2 regions of the Paenibacillus sp. GP183 genome follow, and region 1 is predicted to be linked to the other one. Evidence: riboswitches for the same ligand, from Rfam matches in the RefSeq annotation. Region 1 holds a riboswitch; the other holds the start of a gene.

Region 1 (4,202 bases):
AGATAATTCAAAAAATAATATTGAATCATTAGATAGGGATCATGTAATCAAGAAATTTCCATTAATAAGTTTATCAATGGCGATATTAAATATATCCTCTGAACAAATTACGGACCTTTCTGAGCTGTCTTTAAAAGCCGCTAGAGTTAAAAAACAAGCAAAGCAAATAAATGGTAGCAATTATGTCAACATCTAAGTATCGTTTTTAATAATAGTGATTGCTACATTGACAGGCAAAGTATGCATCAGATTTTAACGAAATTAGAACTGTTGATCGCGTGCCCAATTCTAGGATAAATAAACCAAAGGCGGTAGTTCCCGAGCTAGACATCGACATTTTTTTGATTTACCCAATTTATCAAAAAAGCGGCCCGGGAATGCACAACCCTGCCGCCTTTCTTTCATGTTTTTAAATCCCCCATCTTTTTAATTTTCATTTTCCGGGATGGGTGCACTTACTGCTGCTTCCAATTGTGCTTGATTCATTTTAAATTGCTCAACCACTTCATCCCAAGGTGTCTTCTCAATTAATTTAATAAACACGGCCGTCAGCTCCGTATCAAATTGACTGCCAGCTCCCTCATTAATGCGTCTCAACGTTTCCTCCAGTGAAAGTCCTTTTCGATATGGGCGATCTGATATCATAGCGTCAAAAGCGTCTGTTATAGTTAGTATTTTTGCAATCAACGGTATCTCGTTCTCCTTTAAACCATCTGGATAGCCATTTCCATCGATTCTCTCATGATGAGAACGAATAGCCGGTAACAATTCCGAAAAAATGTTTGCGTCTTTTAAAATCTGGTAACCAATAACCGGATGCAATTTAATTTTTTCATATTCTTCCGCACTCAATGTTCCTTCTTTTCTTAAAATATCATCCTCAATGCCAATCTTCCCAATATCATGAAGAATCCCGCCGAAATAGACATTATCGATCTCCATCTTTGTTAATTTTAGCTCGGTTGCAATTCGTTTACCCCAATAGGCTACCCGCCAGGAATGTCCACTTGTGTATGGATCTCTTGCATCAATTACTGAAGCCATAGCGGTAATAAGAGACATATTTAATTGTTTCTCTTGTTCAACCTTATACTCCAATTTTAACAAGGAAGCATGATATTGTTTGAAAACTCGACTAATTAGAGCAAAGACAAACAACATTGGGATTAACCCGTATAGTGCAAGAGATTCATAAAGCCTGACACTGATTAGACCTAATGCTAATACCAAGAAATAAATCATAGGGCCGGTTTTCATCATGTTGACGAAAATACTTTTAAATGACTTGTTGTAGATCACACTCAGCACTGTTGCACACATGGTTATATTCGATATCCAATATATTCCAATAAGGAGCAAATCAGAAAACTCAGATCGGATTGGGACAGTCTTCAAGTAAGCAGCCACAACAGCGACAATAGTAATAAACACAAATTTTTGCCCAGCATTATTTAAGGCAGTCGCAAGTTTGCTAGAATATAAGAATGCAATAAGTATGACTTCAATTAATGATGACCATATAGCTACAGGCTGGCCATATAATAAAATTGCTGAAAAATTAACTGCCGATGTCAGTGTCAAAACAAAATTTTTTGAAAAAATTGAAATAAATGACGCTACAATACTCAACAATGAATAAACGACCAAAATGGGCCATAATGATCTTTGTTCATAATAGGGAATACAAGTTGCGACAATAATAACTGCCAGGCAAGGGAATGTCATTAGTACGACTTTTCTCAAAAGTTCCTTAAGATTGTTTGTCAGTAACATTCAATTTCCCCTCGTGTAGTCCTTTTAGTGATATGGGTTTATTCATCATCCGCTGAATTAGCAAAAAGACGCCAAACGCAACAAAAATATCTCCAATACTTATAACCCTCGGAACCGGGTACGGTACATAGATGATATCCGATAGAAACGACAAACGGGTAGTATTATCTATAATCGCATGCTTCCAGTCATCTCCATTTAAAAGAGCAGTCACATCAAAAGGAGTTTTCTTCGCTTGCTCGAGATCAATCGGCATCCTGCCAAGATTAACCCAAATCGTGATTGCATTTAACATCCAGCCAATCATGATTACGCGTACATCTTCCCACATCCTATTTTTGTACAAAAAGACGATAGCCGATAAATAAGCAACCGACACAATCACTTTGCCTATCCCGTGAGGTAAAAAGATGGAACACACCTGCAGAATGACGCTGATCAGCAAAAATACTAATTTATGAAATTTAGGGATTTCCTTTATTCTGCCTCCGCGTAAAAACGCGACGACAAAAGACAAAATAATGATATCGAGCAGCATCTCTTTCCCCCTTAAAATTTGAAGGAACACTACTAATAAAAACTTAGTAGTGTTCCTTCCGTCGAGGCTACTTACACAACATTAAAATCTGCTGCAGTTGCTACTACGATAGCAACCACGATAAGAAATGCAATAAAAAGCGATTTCAATTTCATTTCCTTGCCCTCCTTTGAGTAGGAGGGAGGGTGGTTTCGCTACTTGCTCCGCGTAAGCCAAGCGACCAATTAAGGCTTACACTTCATCGCTCCTCCCTATAAATAGAGAGGAAGTCGGGTTCGCTACTTGCTCCGTGTAAACCAAGCGACCAAATTACGGTTTACAGTTCATCGCTTCTTCCCTGATTGCAAAAAATCAGAAAAGTCGGGTTCGCCACTAGCTCCATGTAGATAAGGCGACCAGTTACCTCTACATTTCACAGCTCTTTTCTAAGAAAAGATTACCATTTAGCAACGAAATTGGTCAAGTTAAATTTATGAAAAAATTGGTTATCATTCGGAAAAATCACAGAACAATTACTCCAATGGAAATAGTCTTGAGTAGAGTATTTACCTAGACGAAAGTTTGAATCTATACTCCAAATTCCTGCCCGTTACTTCAATGAGGCTGCCGGGTATATAACCTTGGCAACCTCATCATGAATTATAGAATCATCTAACTGTTATTGTCCTCATATCCCCATCTTTCCAGAAGCCAGCTATATTCTAATATTTCCTCCTTAGTTAGTCGGCCCAATTTCATTTTTGCAAGGAGAACGAGTTCTTGGCGACCTGTGTACTCAAAGTCCTTGTAGATCTCCTGGTTCTTTTTATGGAATAGGTGGATACGCTCAGTAAGTTCGAAATATGGCAATTCCCCTTGTTTCCATTCTATGAAAGATTGATATAATGGCTCCAAGGCTTGTTCAGTTACCAATTTATGATACTCATCAAGAAGTTCACGTTCTTGCTGTTTTTTGAGTTTCGAATTATACTTGCTCTCCATATTGTCAACCTCTTTATTCTGTTTTTACCTCTCGTTTTCCGTAGTTGAGCCGGCGGTTCAATCTGTAATTCTAAGGTGTCTTTTAAGTTCCATAAAAGGAGTAATAAGAAATAATTATTCTGTTCCTTTTTTGCCAAACCCATCACCGAATTTAAGTGAATGAAGTTGTCCATTAGAAGCCCAATTTTCTCTATCGTATTCATCAAAAATGACCGTAACCCATTCCTCTTTCACATTTAAAGTTTTAACTGCTTCATTGGTAATCGCTTCAACGAATTGTTGTTTTTGCTCGATAGTTCTACCCTTAGCCATCTTTACTGTGATAACAGGCAATTTAAGCCACTCCTTATAATTCTATTCTTCTTATAAAGTACGATAGTAAATTATATATCCCTTTAATTATCAAGTCCCTTATTCAATAATCCTGCCCGATAGTTGTGCAAGCTGTCGATGATGCCTGCAGCCTGTTCGCCATGGTGCTATCGTTCTCCGTTAGCGGAATGACCAGGCAGCCGTAAGTTGCTTTTCTTAAAACTTCCGATTGTAATATTGTTTGGTGAAAATCCTTGTGAGAAGGATCACAATCAGCGCTGCAAACAGCGTGATCGAAATCGTAACGTTAAAGAAGCCGAATACGATCGCCGTCAAAGAGATGGAAAACAACGTCACGTACAAACTCAAAGAATTCGCCTTTTGCATGACAAGCTTCTTCCGTTCGTCATGCTCTTCGATGTATAGCGTCTTTAGTAACGATTCGTTTCGCAGCGCGGTCCGCAACTTTTTCCCTACCAATAAAATCATGATCTGCATGCCGATAAAAATCCCGAATTGCAGTCCGTGCACGAGATCGCCCGCGTCGCTTTCGACCTCATACCTGTTTAGAGCCGTCAAAATGACGATCAGAGAAAAC
Region 2 (4,202 bases), on a different contig from region 1:
TGCAAAAGCAACTAAGATCGCAAAAATCAGCGCGTTTTTACGGTTTTCAAAACTGCCAAGAGCCAGTGCGCATAAAATTGCGAACAACGTAAAATGACCGGCTTTATAGAGGTACCAGTTGGATGAAAAGAGATACATATCATCCATTCTAAGAAGTTCAACAAAATGGGGATGTGGATCCAATCGGAAATATATCTCTAGATGGTGAATCAGCGCACTTTGGTCCAGTGTACACGTGCATATGAAAATAACCATGCACCAGAGCAGGGTCAGTAATTTCATAGATGATCTCCTTAACCCTACTCCATTATTTATTGATATAATTGAACCAACAAGCGGATTCAGTTAAAGATTGAAATCCACTAAATTTTCAAAATTTTATTTATCATATCATAAAAGCGCTTTAAATAAAATTATTCAGAATATTGTATCGGGTCTATTTAAAAACTTTGGGAATATCATATAAATAATTCATTTTCGATCGTAGTGTTTTCAAAGGAGTGGGGATGGTCAATCTGGGGAAATCGAGAGATTTGGGCTTTCAAAAAGGTTGCTTGTGGGGTATTGGCCTTTCCATTCCTCTTTGGTTTTTATTGATATACGTACTTTATAAAATTTTTTTCTAAAATTAATGCCAAAGCCTCTATATCTTTAATTAAAATTGGTATATATTAGAGTATATCGTCGAATCATACGATACTAGCAAAATCACTGAAAAGTGATCCGCGCAAAACTAAAGGGGCCTAATCGGTTTAAGCCGAAAAGCTAGCCAGTTGCCGAATATGAGGAGGAATGTTTATGTGGTGGTTTATTTTAGGTTGTTTTACAGGGTCGTTGGTTTCATTGCTTTTCATAAGTGTGGCTGTGGTATCAAAGAAAGCTGATTTAGCCATCGAAAGTCAAGTCTGAATGTGATAAAAGAGCATCCAAGCGGATGCTTTTTTAATTTTTATTAGCTTCTTGGATTTAGCAAATGGTATAATTACAGATGTAATTTTGTCGAATCATTGTATGGATGAAAAGTTCGTAGGAGGATTTTTTTCTAAATGACAAAGAAGATTGTAGTTACTATAAGTATTGTATTTCTGTTAGGTGTCGGATTATGGTATGTAAAAAATATAGTTAACGATAAAATTTATTCGAAGTTATCAGAATTGATTGTATCTCCAGAAGTTCAGAAAGAAATTGAAGCCGCAGCGAACTCTGAAACTGCAGCGAAAATTTTGCAAGATCCATCTTTAACTGTTCCTACAGACGTTCAAAATCTTACGAAGAACCTTCAACAGCAAACGGGGAGTGCTGATCCCAAGCAAGAGAAAGAAGCATCGCCTAACAGTAGTGATACATCTGCAGAAGGAACGTCATCCGTACAAAATAAACAAAAATCGGAAGTTGCAACTGCACCTATTACTGCACCCTTGCCTAACACCACTACACCGGTGATAAAAAATCGTTCCGAAGCTGTTCAATATGCGTTAAAAAAGTTTTCTGCTCAAGAAATTACTCACTATAGTTCACTGTATAAGGACCGTAATAATTTGACTCCAGAACAGAAACAGCAAATCAAAGCGGAAGTTTTATCAAGATTTACTCCTATAGAGCTCAAAGCATTACTAGCGGCGGCCAATCATTAGTTATAAAAGTTTAATATTCTTCATCGTCTTGGAGAGTGGATTATTATTACAAAAAAATATGAAAAAGACCAACCAGTAAACTCTGGATGACCTGAAGCAAGATCAACTCCAAAAAAGCATTATTTATTTTTTGAAATCATAAGCTCTAAAAGCAATGAAGAACAGTCTAGAAACTATTTTTTTAGATAACAAGATTGATGATGTTATCCATTTTGCCAGGTACAAAGCAGTCGGTGAATTAGTGCTGATTCCACTTAGTTATTATCATAATACATCACCGAAATTTCCCAACAGGTGCCTTTATCTTTTGCAAAAGAAGTTCGTTTCAAATAATCAGACCTCGCCCCGAGCCGATCGGGGCTATTTCTATTTAAATGGTCCGTAAATTTCGGGGAAATATGCGCATATATTTAGACAACAGACTTTTTAGGTGGTGATGGCATTGCGCATGCTTCGAATCATTTTTTATTTTGTGCTTCTGTTCATTCTTATCAAAATAACATACGATGCCCTGTATAGCCTTGCGTTGCTTATGGGATTTGATTCCTTGCCGAATAATCGTAACAGAATATTGGCAAGGGCACACGCGGAGTTATGGGCAATCAAATACACCACACTATTAGTTGTTGGTTTGATTGGATGTTTTTTCTTGGCGAATAAGAAGTAATCAGGAAATTCTGATTTAACATCTTAAATGAAAAGAAAAACATCATAGTACTCCCCATTTCGGATCACCATTTCTTAATACTGTTAGAAAAAAAGACGTTATAACATCTTGGAATCGTCTGTGCTTTTAAATTACTGAGTGTGGGCTCGAATTTACTAGCTTCGAACGAAATTGTGGTGTCGAAGTAGGCATCCAAAATGAGACGAATGACTTTAGGATGTTCTTTTTACAATATTTATTGTTAAGAATCGGTGTTAATCGACATATATAGGTATAAATACCCTGCTTGATATGCTATTATATATTTACACAATAACATATACAATTACCGATATTGCAGGTAACAAATCTACTACAGTAAGTACGGTTAGTGTAATAGAGCCAAAAGAAAATGAAGATGGGTCATAAAGGAAAAGATTCAAGTAAAAAAGGTAAATAAAATAATAATTTGCATTGTAAAAAAACTTCACGCAGTTGATGCGTGGAGTTTTTTTTGGAAGCGGAAATTGAACACTGAGAACAAACAGGCGTTTTAAACTCATTCGTCCAATCTCAATCAATCCTAGATTAACAAACAGTAGCTTTAATCTGTCGAATTGTGGTATTCTATGGAAAGTAGCGTCCAAAATGCGACATAAGATGGTGAATACAATTGAGAAAAATGAAATGGAAAAAATGGTTGATCTGGTCAGGTGTTTCTGTCGTTTTTTTAGTGATATTGAGTTTTGTAGGAATGAATATGGCGGTAACTTACTCGCTTAAAGTTATAGAATCTTCTTCAATTGAATCTTCACTTCCAACACCTAAAGAAACAACCCAATCAGATAGAATAATTGGCAATTTGAATCAATAAGGAAGTGAAAAAAATGATTCGCAGCTGGGCGTGATAAATGAAGTAAATAAACAGACTTTAAGCTCCACTCCAAATTTATCACCTGCTCCATCTGGCAGCACAGTTGCTCCATCCCCTAGCTCATCTCTCGCCTCTCCTTCTCCAATACCAAAAGGGCAGAGCTTCACCTATCAAGCAGAGGTTATTAAGGATATAGCAAAGGTAGTAGAAGACTCCATTACACTGAGAGAGAAGGTTGCCGTTACCTCAGTACTTTTGAATAAACTAAGTGCTTCGGATATGCAATTGTTTATACAGATGGCTAGTAAGGGCATGTCGATAGATGAAAAAAAGCTGCCAAAAAAGTCATTCTTGGGAAGCTTACCGAGAATGAATATAATCAATTGATTTAAATAGCTGCTAAATATGGTTTAATCGAAGGTATGCACTACAAGGAAAGTTTGAAAGAAAAATAATGTTGAATCTCTTACAAAAGGGCAAAGGTGAAATGAATGAAAAGTAAGATGAAAGTGATTTTGATCTTATTGTTAACAATGCTTATGAGTATGGCTTCGACAGCAGTGGCTGCGCAAAGTCCTACTTCAGTGGATGTCTACTTTGTGCCGGTGCATTTTACGTTCGACGGGAAGGAATATGCTCCTCCTGAGGGGCAGCGCAGCTTTATATATGAAGGCAGCAGCTATGTTCCTTTACGATTCGTTTCTTACTCCTTAGGTAAGTCGGTTCAATGGAATAGTGATACATATACCGTTACCATCGAAGAGCCAAGCAGTTCCGAATTGATTAGCATTAGTGAATATAAGTTGAACACAGAAGTTAAAAGCCAAGCCATTGGTAATGTAGATAAATCCAACTTAAAGCCAACATCCTTGAATGTATACAGGGAGAAGGTCGCGTATGTATTCGATGGCCAAGCCAAACAACCAACTGATCAACAGCCAGGCTTCATCATTGACGGCAGTCTTTACGTGCCTATCCGATTCTTATCAGAATCAGTTGGCAAGAAGATTGATTGGAACCCTGAGACTTATACCGTAGCCGCTGTAGT

Evidence for each region. A riboswitch is a leader RNA that binds a small molecule or an ion and turns the genes downstream of it on or off. The one in region 1 is predicted to bind cyclic di-GMP.
Region 2: another riboswitch for cyclic di-GMP. It lies ahead of BLV33_RS14370 (hypothetical protein); the one in region 1 lies ahead of BLV33_RS28060 (DUF5317 domain-containing protein).

The regions. Positions count from the first base shown of each region.
Region 1 is NZ_FNSW01000002.1:285,665-289,866, reverse strand. Features, by position in the region: gene BLV33_RS28070 (GGDEF domain-containing protein) at 1-196, shown strand, start outside; gene BLV33_RS28065 (HD-GYP domain-containing protein) at 427-1,773, opposite strand; gene BLV33_RS28060 (DUF5317 domain-containing protein) at 1,751-2,311, opposite strand; cyclic di-GMP riboswitch class II at 2,486-2,568, opposite strand; cyclic di-GMP riboswitch class II at 2,570-2,654, opposite strand; gene BLV33_RS28055 (hypothetical protein) at 2,963-3,292, opposite strand; gene BLV33_RS28050 (tautomerase family protein) at 3,407-3,625, opposite strand; gene BLV33_RS28045 (hypothetical protein) at 3,821-4,202, opposite strand, start outside.
Region 2 is NZ_FNSW01000001.1:2,925,588-2,929,789, reverse strand. Features, by position in the region: gene BLV33_RS14375 (VanZ family protein) at 1-282, opposite strand, end outside; cyclic di-GMP riboswitch class I at 692-781, shown strand; gene BLV33_RS14370 (hypothetical protein) at 1,047-1,634, shown strand; partial or broken gene BLV33_RS30085 (UDP-glucose 4-epimerase) at 1,792-1,905, shown strand; gene BLV33_RS28830 (hypothetical protein) at 2,954-3,154, shown strand; gene BLV33_RS29680 (copper amine oxidase N-terminal domain-containing protein) at 3,646-4,202, shown strand, end outside.